One region of the Paenibacillus sp. FSL H7-0716 genome, then DNA from elsewhere that is predicted to be linked to it. Evidence: a T-box and tRNA genes for the amino acid it is inferred to sense, from the RefSeq annotation. Region 1 holds a T-box; the other holds one or more tRNA genes.
What was found. The T-box of region 1 lies ahead of metG (methionine--tRNA ligase). A T-box ahead of a tRNA ligase gene usually reads a tRNA of that ligase, here a tRNA-Met.
Positions count from the first base shown of each region.

Region 2: it has a tRNA-Met gene. The T-box ahead of metG (methionine--tRNA ligase) is inferred to sense a tRNA for this amino acid. The anticodon was not compared.

Region 1 is NZ_JBBODA010000002.1:273,304-281,433, reverse strand. Features, by position in the region: gene MHH60_RS04170 (response regulator) at 1-915, opposite strand, end outside; gene MHH60_RS04165 (sensor histidine kinase) at 928-2,697, opposite strand; gene MHH60_RS04160 (copper amine oxidase N-terminal domain-containing protein) at 3,044-5,281, shown strand; gene MHH60_RS04155 (Fur family transcriptional regulator) at 5,509-5,970, shown strand; gene yidD (membrane protein insertion efficiency factor YidD) at 5,973-6,236, shown strand; T-box leader at 6,277-6,537, shown strand; gene metG (methionine--tRNA ligase) at 6,585-8,130, shown strand, end outside.
Region 2 is NZ_JBBODA010000017.1:8,517-16,646, reverse strand. Features, by position in the region: gene MHH60_RS20220 (hypothetical protein) at 1-478, opposite strand, end outside; gene MHH60_RS20215 (hypothetical protein) at 874-1,239, shown strand; gene MHH60_RS20210 (sialidase family protein) at 1,273-2,490, shown strand; tRNA gene MHH60_RS20205 (tRNA-Met) at 2,929-2,994, opposite strand; gene MHH60_RS20200 (MBL fold metallo-hydrolase) at 3,190-4,242, shown strand; gene MHH60_RS20195 (DUF3006 domain-containing protein) at 4,243-4,458, shown strand; gene MHH60_RS20190 (YolD-like family protein) at 4,512-4,826, opposite strand; gene MHH60_RS20185 (helix-turn-helix domain-containing protein) at 4,840-5,127, opposite strand; gene MHH60_RS20180 (hypothetical protein) at 5,120-5,317, opposite strand; gene MHH60_RS20175 (hypothetical protein) at 5,584-6,471, shown strand; gene MHH60_RS20170 (hypothetical protein) at 6,526-6,741, opposite strand; gene MHH60_RS20165 (hypothetical protein) at 6,803-6,997, opposite strand; gene MHH60_RS33325 (LPXTG cell wall anchor domain-containing protein) at 7,020-7,130, opposite strand; gene MHH60_RS20160 (hypothetical protein) at 7,363-7,782, opposite strand; gene MHH60_RS20155 (hypothetical protein) at 7,763-8,104, opposite strand; gene MHH60_RS20150 (hypothetical protein) at 8,110-8,130, opposite strand, start outside.

The DNA.
Region 1 (8,130 bases):
TTGTAGTTGTTCAGCGAGCTGTGGAGAAGCCGAATGCATGGAGAGGTCTCTGAAAAAGATAACGGATGGCGTACTCTCTTTTTTGACCTGCTGACAAGCTTCCAGACTCTCATGATAGGCGGTCGCGAGTGCCCCCAATTGATAGTGAGGGTTAGAGACCCCTGCACAGAATGGCGATTTCAGAATGCCCGACAGCTTATGCAGCAGCTCTTGTGTCAATACCTCATCAACGCCGTTAGGCTGCTCAAGAGGATAGAATAATAGCATGATGGCTTCCTGCTCTTCTTGAATGCCAACAACGTTGGCATACAGCGCAAAACATTCTTCTAATATATTTATAACCGCTGCATACATGGCTTGTTCCGACCAGTTCTGTGGCATGCCCACTCCAAGATGGTTTACGGTTACGACTACAAAGGAATGAAAAGGAGGAATAAGTTGTTCTTCAAAATAGGGTAACGGGATGCCGTAAAGAAGATCAGATAAGCGTTTCTCCCGAAGGTTTTTTTCTCTCAGCTGTGTTAATTGCCTCTGCTGTTTCTTCAATTGAAGACGTTCATATACACCTGTAGCGACTTCAAGAATATGTTCTACTGAATTTGGTTTAACCAAATATTCCTTTACACCATAACGGATGGCTTGACTGGCATAGGTGAAGTCCTGATAACCTGTGAGCAGCACGGTTTCAGTGTCTGGATAACATTCATGGATATGCTTTGCGAGTTCCAGCCCATCCATGCCGGGCATTCGTATATCGGATATCACCAGATCAACCATATGCTCTTTTAACAATTGCACAGCCTCTAAACCGTTCTCTGCCGAGCCAATAATGCTAAAGTTGTGATTCGCACTTCCCAGCATTTCTGACAGAGAACGGCGAACAAAACTTTCGTCGTCCACGATTAACACATTCATCGTTGTGCCCCCTTAACTTTGATCATACTGTAATGGAACAGTGACCTTCACAAATAAGCCACCAAGCTCGCTTGTTGATAGCTGTAGACCAAATTCCTGTCCGTAGATTAGCTCTATGCGATGATTTAGATTAGATAGTCCAATTCCGGTATGAAGCAGCTTCTCCGGATTAACCTCACCGCCGACTAATGCGTCTGCCATACTTTCCTCGCTCATGCCGTCCCCGTTGTCTTCTACAGTTAACACCAGAGATGTTCCTTCACTATAGGCGCGTATGCGAATTAGCCATACTTCCCGAAGTGTGGGTTCAAGTCCATGAGTAATGGCATTTTCGACAAGTGGCTGAAGGGTTAATTTCATAAGCTGGCCATTCATAACCTCAGGATTTACAAAAAGATCAATCTGCAATTTGTCCTCGTAGCGCAGCTTCTGGAGAAAAATGAATCGTTCTAATTGCTTTAAATCCTCCTCAACTGTAACGAATTCGGATCCGCGGTCAATACTATAGCGGAGCAGGTCACTTAGAGCGAGTACCATTTGGGACTCTTCCTGCATGCGTTTGTTGGCGAGCGACCAATAGATTGTATTCAAAGTGTTATAAAGAAAATGCGGGCGGAATTGCGCTTTGAGTGCTACGATCTGAGCTTGCTTTTCACTAATTTGTTTACTGGATAGGTCAGCGATAGTATGATCCAGGTTTTGGAGCATCGAATTATAGCTTGAATAAAGGATAGCCATTTCTTTGTTCATGGTTGTTTTTACAAAAGGTAAAGTAGTTCCCCGTTCGACATTGCTCAGCTTGGTTGCCAGATTACGAAGGGGCTTGGATAGGGTCCAAGAGAAAAAGAAAGTGAATAGTAGGGCAGCACCCATCCCCAGCAGGCCAATTAAAATAATATTCCGGCGAATCGTATTTAAATCTTTAACAGCGTCTTTAGAATCAATGTAAGCAAAAACGCTCCACTCGCTATAGTCGGAATAGGCATAGGATACGAACAGATTGCGTGAGTTTATTTTTTGTGGAACGATTCTGGCTTTATGATTGCTGAATTGTTTTAGAAGCCCGTCGTTCATATAAAGTCCAATTTCTTTCGGATCTGTGGAATAGACAATGGTATTAAATGAATCAACAACTTGGATTTTCTCGTTTTTGCCGAGGTGAAATTGGCTGACAGCGTTATGGATAACCTCGACAGGGAGGACAAGAAACAGGGTTCCTAGCCGGTTTAGATCATTCCAATCATTAATTTGTCTGGCTCCCATCACCACAGGGATATTACCGTTCTGCCATACATCTACACCGAACCAGACCATTCGGCCTTTATTCTGTGCTATAGCCGGGAACCAATAAGCATCGCGGATTTCCTTTTCGCTGTCCCATATGACCTTTAAGGAACTGCTGTTGGTATACACCTGATCATCGGACAGCCCGAGCAGCTTGAACTGGATGTCAGAGTTTATGGAACGTGTCTGTTGATCTATGTAACGAGTAATTTCCATGGCGTCTGTACGAGGTGAACGTGACAACGCTAAGTCTCCCAAGGTTTCTTGAATCAAGGGACTGAACATGATCGTAGAAGAAAGCTTGTCGTTATCCTGAAGAATTGCGTCCATTTTACCTTGAAGTTGCTTGACGGATTCCAGGATATATTGGTTGGAGCGGTTTAAAACAGCTTGAGAGGAAGAGCGGTAGGACAAAAAAATGGTGAATCCTACGATGGTGAAGATGATTAGAGAGAAGCCCATGATTAATTGAACGAGGATGGAGATTTTTTTGGACATGTTATCCCTCGCATGTAAAAGATATTCTTCCATACATTGTAACAAAAGCAAATGAAAGCGAATATAGTCAGACGAAAAATAAACATATTTATAGAAAAAATCTCATTTTTTTCAGGGGGAACAGCGTGGTTGTCCAACATTATTTAATACAGCGTTAATCTTTCTTTACTTAATAATGAAACTTTTTATGGTGGTATGCGTCTAATACTATGTTTGTTATGACGATCGTGGCAAAAGCTTTTTGCCGCCCTACCGTGGGTGGCAGCATTTTGCGGGGAATATAAGAGGAGTATGAAAAAGACAGAGACCTACTTATATTTACAAATAGGAGCAGAGGAGTTATATCATGGATTTGAAAAAGTTAACGTTAGTTGCTGTTTTGGCCGTATCTCAGGCCGCCGCGGCAGTGCCGGCTTTTGCTGAAGCTGTCAATAATACCCCAAGTAATACTACTGTAGTAGGGACAGTTGTTTCAGCTGCGCCGGAGGTAATGCCAGAATCTACTGATCCATTGCCGCCATTGCCGACGGAGACGCCAGGAGGAGTAGTGTCACCGACACCAACACCAACTCCAATTCCTGCAGAGACAGTTGATCCTACGGCTACTGTTGAACCTACAGCAACAATTGCACCTACTGCAACACCGCTTCCAACTGCAACACCTGGAGTTACTACAGATCCTACTACAACAACAGATGGTGCTCGTGCTGCGGCTAGCAATCAACTTATCCTTATGATGAACAGCAACAAAATGTATCAGAACGGCCAGGAATATTTGGCTAATCAGCCTATGGCAGTGAAAAACGGCGTATCCTACGTTTCGATCCGGGCTATGGTAGAACGTGTAGGCGTGAAATACGTTTATGATTATAAAACGAAAGAAACCATTGTTACCAAGGGAAGCGACGTTATGCGCTTTAAGACCGACAGCAAGGTCTATACAGTTAATGGTGTAAAGAAGACAATGAAAGGTCCTGCTTACCAATACAAGGGTACATTCATGGTTCCTTTGACATCCATAACTGGGGCACTGGGCATTCCTTATACCGTTGATAATGTGCAAAAAAGAGTAATTCTTACATTAAACAACAAACCTAAAGCTTCCTTCACCGTGCCAACTGAAATTTACGCCGGTGAACCAGTGACCTTCGTAACCTCCAGCTCGTCACCAAATGGTGTAGCTATTGTGGACGAAAGCTGGGGAGGTAACAAGCAGGATATCTATGATCAACCAGGATATTATGTAGTAACCTATTCTGTAATGGATGCGAATCAACAGTGGAGTGATCCTTACACCATGACCATCACAGTGCTTAAACCTAATACACCTCCAGTTGCTAATTTCACTACAGATAAGGATTCATACAAGATGGGTGAAATGATTACTTATACCGATCTAAGTAACGATCCTGATGGTGATGAAATTACTGTAACTTGGACGAACAAGGCCGAGGCTTTCTTTACTCCGGGTCCAGCGACAATTGCGGTCCAAGTAAAAGATTCACACGGCGCGATCAGCACCTTTGAGAAAACCGTTAATATTTCGGATGAAATCTTGTACAGTAAAGAAGATTTCAACAGATTATTTGCATCTCCGGGCAGTGTGTTTAGCATCGATGGATCAATGGTTCCTACTTGGCAGCAAGTAGCTTATAATCTTTCTTCCGAGCCTTATAAACTAATTCGCAGTAACAGTCCAGAAACGGTGTATACAGAAGGTGTTACTTACCGTGAGACTTCATTGGGTAAAACCCGCTTCTTGATTCACCACAAGAATAACCTGAATATTAAAGCTAAAGTGTATGTGATTGCTACGAATAACAATCTGTACCCAACGACGCTTACAACCGAATATGTGGGCTTTGCAGGCCCAAGCACATATCCTGAAGGTACTGGTAAAATGTCTGTAGAACGTTATTGGAAATCTATGCTTACAAATGAGCATTATAAAACGATTGTTCTGCAACCAGGGGAAAGTGTCTCAATTCTGACGGATCTAAACCAAATTGCTATGAAACCAAGTGAAATTGTTTCACTTCAAGCGGACTTATTTAGTGATTATCCAATCGATTATAACGTCATGTTGATTGATGCGAATAAAGATCCACTGACTACACTTCCAACACTTCCAGTTCTGGATCGAGACGGAGTGCATAATCGGGGAACTTACGAAGATTCTACTCGTATTATCACGGTTACTGATGAGGTAGGAAAAACTCCTGCAAAACTTCTGCTAGGCGATAATTCCAGTGATAAGAACCTGGCTGGCGTGGACCCAATGGCAGGTACGGAAGCATCCAATGCCGGTAATTTCGGGGTATTATACAAGATCAGATTCGAAAATGTTGCACCAAACTCATTGATTACGTTTAATCCACGTGGCGGTAACTATATGGGGCCGGTTATGGTTAATAACCAAATCGTGCATATGCCAAGCGTGGGAAGTCTCTCGAATGCTGACATGAACAGTGTGGTTTATCGTAGTGGTGAGTATGGCGGTTCTGTGGAGATTTTGTTCACAGCAGCCTCAGGCAGTAACTTGCCGGTCAATTTCCTCATCACTCCACTTCCAGCAAAGAAATAACAAATAGAAATATACCTAATCCCTATAAGCTCTATTGGGGAATTAACTACAACAAAAGCCCGGCTGAATATTCCGTAAAGGAATACGCAGCCGGGCTTTTGTTTAAATATAATAATTCAGAGGTTGCGTAGGGGGGCTTCATGGTGCTTCATTGACGGGGCATTTATTTTGGGGCATTATTAAGAGAGTGAAAATATAAATGAACTGATCTTATGGGAGATGAGCGTATGCTGTCGACAGAACAAATATTAGAAGTCATGTCGGGGCAAGGACTGCGAATCACCGACCAACGCAAAACGCTTGCCCAGTTATTCGGCGAGAATAAGGGATATTTGTCAGCGAAGGATGTATATGAGCATATGGGCCGCAAGTATAGCGGACTTAGCTTTGATACGGTGTACCGCAATCTTCGTGTAATGGAAGAGCTTGGTGTGCTTGAACAGATTGTCTTTGAAGACGGAGTGAAGTTCAAGGGAAGCTGCAATCATCAGGATCATCACCATCATATGATCTGCCTTCAATGCCAAAAGACCTACCCGATTAATTTCTGCCCGATGAATTTAACGGATACACCCGATCAATTCCGGGTAGTCAAGCATAAATTTGAGGTGTTCGGTTATTGCAAAGAATGTGAAGAGAACCGGGAAGAAGAATTAGTTGCAGCATCAGATAAACAAAAGGGACTTTAGAAATGGTGACCCTACGCAGAACGATTCAGGCGCCTATTCGGGTGTACCGCAGGTACATTTCCCCTATTAAACCTGCAACCTGCCGCTTCTATCCAACCTGCTCTGCCTATGCCCTGGAAGCCATTGAAGTCCATGGTCCACTGAAAGGCTCATGGCTTGCAGCTAAGCGGATTGCCAGATGTCATCCCTTTCATCCTGGAGGACTTGATCCTGTGCCGCCTCTTCAAGATGAATCTGCTGAGAAGGATTCTGCCCCTGCGACTTGACATGGGGCCTTACCTTTGGGTATATTCACAAGTAATAGTATGAATTCCGAAGAACGGATAAGTAAATCGTTACGTCCATTACAGAGAGCCGGAATGTGCTGAAATCCGGTATGGAACGTTAGATTGAATATGGTCCGGGAGGAACTGTGTTCGAGCGGGAACTGCAATTGAGGTTCACGTAAGATAACAGCGTGTTCCAGCGTTAATGGACAGTTCCCGGGAGGGAACTGGCGAAGCCTGTGCTCTGTGAAGGGACAGGAAATTTGGGTGGTATCGCGTGAGTTATACTCTCGCCCCATTATGGGGGCGGGAGTTTTTTGTTTTTTAATAAGAAAGGATGATTACTGAATGAGTGAGAAAAAAACGTTTTACCTAACGACACCAATTTATTATCCGAGTGACAAGCTACATATCGGACATGCTTATTCAACCGTGGCAGGAGACGCAATGGCCCGTTACAAACGTCTGCGCGGCTACGAAGTGCGTTATCTAACCGGTACAGACGAACATGGACAAAAGATTGAGCGGAAGGCAGAGGAAGCAGGAAAGACCCCTCAGCAGTTCGTAGACGACATTGTTGTTGGTATTAAGGAGCTATGGCGCAAGCTGGACATTTCGAACGATGACTTCATTCGTACTACGGAAGAGCGTCATAAAAAAGTGGTACAGGATATTTTTGATCGGTTGCTGCAGCAAGGAGATATCTATAAAGGTGAATATGAGGGCTGGTATAGTATCCCAGATGAAACCTTTTACACAGAAACGCAATTAGTTGATATTGTGCGTGATGACAACGGCGTGATTACTGGTGCAAAAAGCCCAGATAGCGGTCACCCGGTTGAGCTGGTGAAGGAAGCAAGTTATTTCTTCCGGATGAGTAAATATGCGGATCGTTTGCTGCAATTTTACGAGGAGAATCCTGAGTTTATTTTGCCGGAATCCCGTAAGAACGAAATGATTAACAATTTCATCAAACCCGGACTGGAAGACCTTGCAGTTTCCCGCACAACCTTTGATTGGGGCGTAAAAGTTAAGGGCGACGAGAAGCATGTCGTGTACGTGTGGATTGATGCTTTGACTAACTATATTACTGCTCTGGGTTATGGTTCCGAGGACCGCAGCTTGTATGACAAGTTCTGGCCTGCGGATGTACACATCGTCGGCAAAGAAATTGTTCGTTTCCATACGATTTACTGGCCGATCATTCTGATGGCGCTTGGTGAACCCCTTCCGAAAAAGGTATTTGCCCATGGCTGGTTGCTCATGAAAGATGGAAAAATGTCGAAATCTAAAGGTAACGTAGTTGATCCTGTGACACTGATTGATCGTTATGGCTTGGATGCATTACGTTATTACCTGCTGCGCGAAGTACCGTTTGGTTCGGATGGCACGTTCACACCGGAAAGCTTTGTAGACCGGGTTAACTATGACCTTGCCAACGACCTTGGTAACCTGTTGAACCGTACAGGGGCTATGGTTGAAAAGTATTTTGCAGGCGAGATTCCGGCATATGACGGGAATGTAACAGCATTTGATGGTGAGCTTCAAGCTGCGGCTGAGAATACTTATGCCAAAGTAGAAGAAGCTATGGAAAAAATGGAGTTTTCCGTGGCGCTGACAGCTATCGGAATATTCATTAGCCGCACCAACAAATATATCGATGAGACACAACCTTGGGTACTTGCCAAAGATGAGAATAGAACTGCCGAGTTGGCTTCTGTGATGAGACATCTGGTGGAAGGTCTGCGTACCGCTTCAATCCTGCTGCAGCCGTTCTTGACACAAACACCAGCGAAGATCTGGGAACAGCTGGGTATTCAGCCTGGTGAGTTAACGACTTGGGATAGCGGTAAGACCTTTGGCCTGATTCCGGCAGGAACAAAGCTGGTGAAAG
Region 2 (8,130 bases), on a different contig from region 1:
GATCCTGTCTTGCGTGTAATGTTTTCATCACAAATCTTGCTATCGGCTGCGCAACCAAAAGTTCAATCCAAAATGCTATTCCAAAGTTTCTCGGCCAGATGTGAAGGAAGCTTTTAAGTGGATCCAGGCTTATTTGTCTCGTCCCAACCCATGTGCCTATAATTGATAGTAAAATAGATAACACCGTGACATTCAATAAAGTATTCAACAGAATCCTTGCATTAAATCCATCGGTTTGTCCCATGAATTTTGGCATCACTTTCCCAACAATCGGTCCTGCAACTAATCTTACGGATAAAACTACGATCATCCACATAAACGGAATAACCTTTAGTGTATCTATATACACTTCCTTACTGAAGCCGCGTTCCAACCCCACAATAATAGGGGCAATAGTGTTAACTGAAATGATTGAAATAATGAGTAAAAATAGTATACCTTCTTTTCCGTTTCTGGGCAGTCTTGTGTCTCCATGCATGTTTGTCATCTCCTAAATAATATTTCAGATGGCAGACGTATCATGAGACATATATTTTTGGCCCAATAAAAAAGACCAATATCTCTACACACTGATTTAATAATTATAACATTTATTTAAAATGAATGTCAGACCTTCTATTTAAATTCTTCAAATCTCACCTGCTGATAGCGAATAGTTACCTGTATGCGCCTTGGGCAGAGAAGTCGTAAAAATCGTCAATTGCTGTTCAATATAAAATCTAGTTACCTTCAGATCATGCTAAAATTTTATATGTATTTCCCCACCTAATAAAACCTCCAGTATTCATTTCCGCGATTTTTCTGAGTCCCTTGTCCAAACACAATGAATCTCAATTCATATATATATAGCAAACTAATAAAGAGGTGAAGCTCATGGCAACAACAACAGGCATTATTACGAACACAGGGACTATCCCAGCATCCAACGTGCTCATTAATATCGATAATGACAACCTTAGTTTTTCATCTAACGTAGTCTATCACGTTTACGTATGGAATACCTTGGTTAGTAAAGGTTTAGTCTACTCCAACTCATTAAATGTTAATGCGAACACCAGCCAGTTTCTCAGTTTTAATATCGCAGGCAATTCAGCTTATGAAGTCCAATTTCTCGTTACTGGAAACGCACCGGCAGACACGATTATTACGGTATTTGGAACGGATTCGTCAGGAAATGTCATCCCCCATCAAAGAGTGCTGCAATCCGAACTAACTTTCATAGCTCAGCTGAACCCGTAAGTACCGAAAAATCTATGACGAAAGGAGCTTCGCATGGTTAATATTCAAATTTCGCCGAGCGCAAGCACTCAATTCGAGCCCACCATCGCGGTAAACTGGCTTAACCCGTCCGTTATGGTCACCGTAGCTGTAGATCTTCGATCAGGCCCTCCCAATATTGGGTTATACAAATCTATTGACGCAGGTAGCACTTGGACAACAACGTTATTACCGTTACCTGCGGGATTTACAGGCATCGAAGCACCACATATTGATTATATTTTTCCGAATACGTTCGTCGTATTGGCTCACGCCTTCGATTCAGACGGTCTCAGCGGATCGATCGTTTCCTATACCTCTGCCGACAATGCCTCTTCATTCGGACCGCCAATCATCGTGAATCAAGGGTTTGGACAGTTTGTGAATGATGACCAGGTGGTCGTTGTCACCGACAAAGCTGGATCAAGTCCCTTTTTTGGAAATGTATATACAGGTTATACGCATGATTACAACACACAATTCATACCGGGAAATACGATATTTTTCAATCGTTCCCTAGATAACGGTAATACCTATTCCAGTCCCTCCCTGCTGTCTTCGGTCGAAGAATTCGAAGAATTCCCCGGTATAGCAATTACATTAAATGGGATTGTTATCGTGGGATGGATCAATCAGCCTCCCGGTAATACTGATCTTAAAATTCGCACATCCTCAGACGGTGGGGTCACTTTTACTCCTGAAACCATGGTCGCGAGCGTTGTAGTCCCACCAGATCCATTGCCAGGATATACATTTAGATGTCTGACATACCCTTCCCTCGCAGCAGATATTTCTAATGCACCGACGACGCGAGGGAATGTCTATGCTGTATGGCAAGATTTTCGAGAAGGTTATTCTGATATTTTTCTTGCTACCTCCACTAATTTTGGCGTGGATTGGGGGTCACCAATATCCATTACAGGTAGTCCGGTGGGCTCCCAAAACTTTTTCCCAGCCATCACCGTTTCCCCTGCGGATGGTGCAATATTCGTTACCTATTACACTAATCGAGTCAATCCCCTCAACCTTGATGTTTATCTAGCAACATCTAGAGATGGCGGTATGACGTATACAAACACCCGGATAACAACAACTTCCTTTGACGTCACCGGTATCCCCCTAATTGGGGACTACATCGGTAATGCCATCGTCCCCCAAACAGGCCGGCTAGTGAACGTATGGACAGACACGCGGACCGGTACAGAGAACATCTGGTTCGGTGATAATCAATAAGCTATTAATCAACTTCTGATGTTTAATTAAAAGGATGTTAAGTTAGTATATCCATCTTCAATAAAGGATGCCGAGCGAATATGCGGCATCCTTTATTGCTTGTTATCAAAATTCAGCATTAACCTGTTTAAAGAAATCATCAAATTCCAGTGTGTCAGACATGCTTTCAGTCCAATCAAAAATCTACGGCGTATGGTACTGCTTCTTAATGGTTTGTATGTAATGACTCCCCTTCCTCTACAAGAGTAGGGCAGTTCCACAGAATACATACTTTTTACCGTTTTCCAGATGATCCGTGATAAAACCAAAGGATCAAACAGCGCCGTGACCAAAATGTGACCATTTCCAATTTTGCAGCTTTTCCAACTCTTCCACTTCTACTTACAAGGGAGCCTATAGATAGCAAAAAACCCTTACAAAGTAAGGGTTTTCTCTAAGTGGGCCCTGAGGGACTCGAACCCCCGACCAATCGGTTATGAGCCGACCGCTCTAACCAACTGAGCTTGGGGAAAGGTTAAAATAAGCTTAACTGTGTATCTTTTTCTTCTATTATAGAGGTTTTTCTATTCATGGATTTAACTCTATATCAGATACTTCGTTTACAAATTCGTTAGCAAGTTTTCGTTATGTTCTCTAGAAAAAATTACCTATAACTGATAGAATACTCCCAGAATCATACATTGGGGGTATTTATTTTTTATGAGAAGAATCATCGTTCCAATCTTCATGTCACTTGTTTTATTATTGATGCCTGTACTTGCTGAGGCACATCCAGGACGTACAGATGCAAATGGCGGTCATTATTGCCGCACAAATTGCGCAAAGTGGGGGCTGGAAAACGGAGAATACCATTATCACAATGGTGGAAGTTCAAATTCAAAACCGGCTGCCACTGCTAAACCAGCTGTTAAACCTACCGCGAAACCAACAGCAAAGCCTACTACTACACCAGCTCCAACTTTGCTTTTACCAAAGAAACAGAACATTGGTACTCTTCAGGTCTACTTTTTCGATGTTGGACAAGGTGACTCTACCTTAATCCGGACTCCGAATAATCAATATGTCCTCATTGACGGAGGTAATAACGATCAGGGTAAGAATGTAGTAAAGTACCTGAACGCCCTTGGTGTAAAGACACTTGATGCCCTGGTTGCTACTCATCCTGACGCAGATCACATTGGTGGGCTAGATGATGTTCTGAAAGCGCTGGATGTTAAATCGGTCTACGCACCAAAGGTATCACATACCACTGAAACATACAAAGATTTTTTGACTGCTGTGAAGAATGAGGGCCGTACCATCAAAGCAGTGACTAAAGGCGTTACCATTCCTTTAACTGGTGTTGAGGCGAAGTTCCTGGCTCCTATTAGAACGTATGGGGATAATCTTAACGACTGGAGTGCTGTCTTAAAGGTCACTTATAAGAACAAGTCCTTCCTCTTTACCGGCGATGCTGAAAAGGCTTCTGAGAACGATATGTTAGCCGATGGCATGAATTTAAAAGCTGATGTATTAAAAGTCGGACATCACGGCTCCAATAGTTCAACCAGTAAAGCATTCCTCGACGCCGTTAAACCACAGTATGCAGTAATAAGCGTCGGTAAGAACAATTATGGGCATCCAGATTCCGGGATTCTTACAAGGTTAAAAAATGCGAATACTTCAGTGTTACGAACTGACCAAAAAGGTACAATTACTGCAATAAGTGATGGAAATAAAATCACTTTTACATCGACTAAGGGGGCTAAGTAAATGCATAAAGGAATCATTGACCGCTTTGAAGGTGAGTATGCCGTCATTGAATTTGATGGTAAAACCGAAGATGTTCTTAGATCAGAACTACCGGCGGAGGTTAAGTCTGGAGACACGCTTATTTTCGAGGAAGGCAAGATCATCATTGATACTGAGGCTACAGCCTCGCGGAAAGAAGAAATCGATAGTTTAATGGATGAGTTATTCGAGGAATAATAGTTATGCCCCGGTGAACGCTTCAGGGGCATTTTTTTATGTAGTCACCTGAATCACATCGTCAATCTTAATCCAATCATAGTCATCATCCGTTTGCAGTTTGATCCGTGTAGCTGCTTGTCTATGGCCATCACAATCCCCCGTATCTTGATATCTCGAACCGGCCCAAACTGAGTGATTGTTATCTGCTCTCGATACCGTTTCGAGTAAGTGAGTACTTGATCAATCAATTCCCACTCCTGCGCATCAAGCACCGGCTTTTTACGGTCCCTCCACTGCTGACCTCGCTCATCACTGATAATGCGAACCTTATGCTCCGGTAACATCATCCTACTGCAATCCCAAATACTCTCCAGTTTCTTAACCATGATGTCTGCCCTCCTAGTAATCTGTCCAGTAATCTATATGGCCACCGTCAATGCCCCATGAAACATATGCTGGTCGATCCTCTTTTCGCTCCCATCCCTCAACGACAACTGCACTCTCAGGTGGTTTCCCAAATTCCCACAGAATGTAGTTGTTCTCTGCCAATTCCTGCAGCCCGACCTGGATCTTTTCTGGTATTCGCCCACTCTTTGTCTCCAGTACCTCTAGCGTAGGCATGTATCCATGATGCACCGAGCAATGCCGCATAATCATCAGCAGCTTGCGGGCCGTATCGCTAAGCATGACGCTGTTCCTTCACAGATTGCCATGACAGGGTACTGGATTCTAGGAATACACGGGGCGAATTGGTGGTCAGGCATGTGGCACGGATACGGCCGTCACGAATACCACGGACCTCGATCTTGCGTTGCGTAATCTTTTCCATTTTGTCCTGGCATATAATCTCAACGGTTTGACCAACCCTCATATTCATGTGATCGCCTCCAAAAAGTAAGAACACTTGTTTGTATTATATTCGAACATTTGTTCTTAAAACAACAAGAAACCTATTCACTAATTGGAATAAAAAATATTTTAATCTTTTTAGATCTTTTTATTACATATATAGTCAATTATGTTTAGACATAATTCCCCTTTAAAGATAAAATTCAGAAGTTAATCAAAGAAAAGGTGGGATTTAATGATTAGTATATAAATTATGCACTAAGAACAATACATAAATAACAAGGAGTGTAACTAATGAAAAAAATAAAGATAGTCTTCATGCTTATGTTTATTTTTGCTGTTATGCCTATTTCTGGAGTTCATGCATATCCCGAAGGGCTTCTTGATGGAAAATTAATGACTGAGGCAGCAAGTAATACCACCACTTCGAAGTTGACTGATAACGATTTATCTACTAATGAAAATTTATACTCATATTTAAAGAACCGAGCTTTTACATATCAATTTTCTGAAGAAACAACTATAAATGCTTACCAATTCCATGCAAGTGATTTTAACCGTTTAGAAATTAGATTTTACGATAGTGCTGGGAAAATTATATCTAATGTATATGAGCCACATTCATCTTATAAAGGAGTTAAGGTTAGTATCACGCCTATTCCTGGCGTAAAAACAGTATCTATTTCAAGTGCATTTGGTGATTCACTTTATTTATATGAATTTGATGTTTTTGGCGTCGCTTCGACACCAACACCAACGGCTACTCCAGTACCTACAAGTACTCCTAGCCCAACCGTGACACCAACGGCTACTCCAGTGCCTACAAGTACTCCTAGCCCAACCGTGACACCAACGGCTACTCCAGTGCCTACAAGTACTCCTAGCCCAACGGCTACACCAACAGTGACGCCTAAACCTACAGCAACTCCAGAGCAGCCATCAGGGGATCGAGCTATTCTTACCATCACTCTGGTGAATGGAACAGAAAAAGAATACGACCTACCAATTGCAGAAGTAGATGCATTCTTGAAATGGTATGACTCCCGTGATGCCGGTAGAGGACCTGGATTATATGCTATTGATAAACACTCAAATAACAAAGGCCCATTCAACAAACGTAAAGATTATGTTGTCTTCGATAAAATACTTACATTTGAAGTAAGTGAGTACACAATTCAATAAACAAAAATAACCCCGCTGACCAATTAAGGTTGACGGGGTATTTGTTATACACGCTTATGCCAAAACCATTCTAAATTCAAATTCATTTCTCATGTAATAAGCATCAGCAACCTTAACACTGACTGGGCTCCATTTTTGTACTGGACCCTCACAATCAATTACACAGCCAGCCAAATCACCACAACGTTCAAGTATATCCACTTGAGACTGTTTTAAGGCAGCTGATAGAAATTCTGCATCCGTCTTCAAGACTTTGTATACATTACTCAATACGATCACTCCTAAAAAGAGAGGGTAAACAGCGCTATTCCTAAAACAACAACTCCCACGATTATATCACTATGTCTTTTCTGTTTTTCAAATAGTTATATCCACCAATAGATATGAGCGCTCCACACATCATTACAACCAGCAAAGATAGTTGTTCCTCATCCGCAACATCATAATTATTGAACAATAAAGAAATACCTAGAAGAGTAGATGCTGCACAAAAATGGACACCAAATTCTTTAAAGATTTTCTTCATTACAGCACCCCAATACCTGACCTCATTTTCTCTGCTTTATATACTTCTTAATCAAATAAAACAAAACAAATCCCAGTAGCATTAAGCCAAGTATGGCGATCCATATATTGCTAGATTCCCCACAGAAAAGTATGTATCTCTATACTGATAATTTTCATTATTCATAATAGTAGATTAATTCATTTGGAATATTATGTATATTCACTCTATATCACTGGTTAGGAAAATTTGCCTGAATGCATAAAAATACCCCACCATTACTGGCAGGGCTGAGTGCTTCCGTTGACTCAATACTATTTACATACACAACACTGTATAGTTGTTATTTTTCTGCTAAGAAGTCTACAATGATTTAGATTCTAATGTCATATTAATAAGAGTTGACTGTAATTGCCACCATAAGATGAAGGCACCTGATGTTCTTTATACGTAAAATCTCCAAAACTCCAATTCAATTCATTCATAGAAGCTGTTCCGTCTACTGGCCAACTAATTAAGAAATTCTTTATTATATTTTCTTTGTAATTATCCTCATAAAATTTATTTATTAGTTTTAAAGTTGTTAAAGCCATTTCAAACTTATAAAGCAAATCATTGTCATTCTCATATTCAATACCAACCTTTAAACCACCATTATCACCTAAGAAAATCATAAAATTATTAGTTTTGACAAGGTATCCATATACGTTCCTAATCAGAGGGAGAGGACTGATTTTATTTTTAAACGTCTCAAAATTAAAATCATAAAATTTATTAGGCACTACATCAGCAATCAAGCGTTTCATTGTCGTCCTCCCCCTCATTATATTTCGTGATTTCAAGTACTTTTGTATAGTATGACATAAAGTATGCTCTACCTTCAACATTATCATATGCACGGGTACGAATAAGTTGCTCCATTTGGCCTATTTCCCCATTTAAAATTTCTACCGTCCAACTCTCAGGATCTTCTTCACTTGTTCCGATGTTTTTCCTTTCAACTTCTTTTTTTAATTGGTGGGAATGACTTAGGGCTTGAGCCATTGCCGCATAATCTAATTTTCCCATTAATGCTTTTAATTGCATCGCTGTTTCAGCAATTTGTTTATTTTTCTCTGAATCGCTCAAATTATTCACATCCGGTATTTGGAATA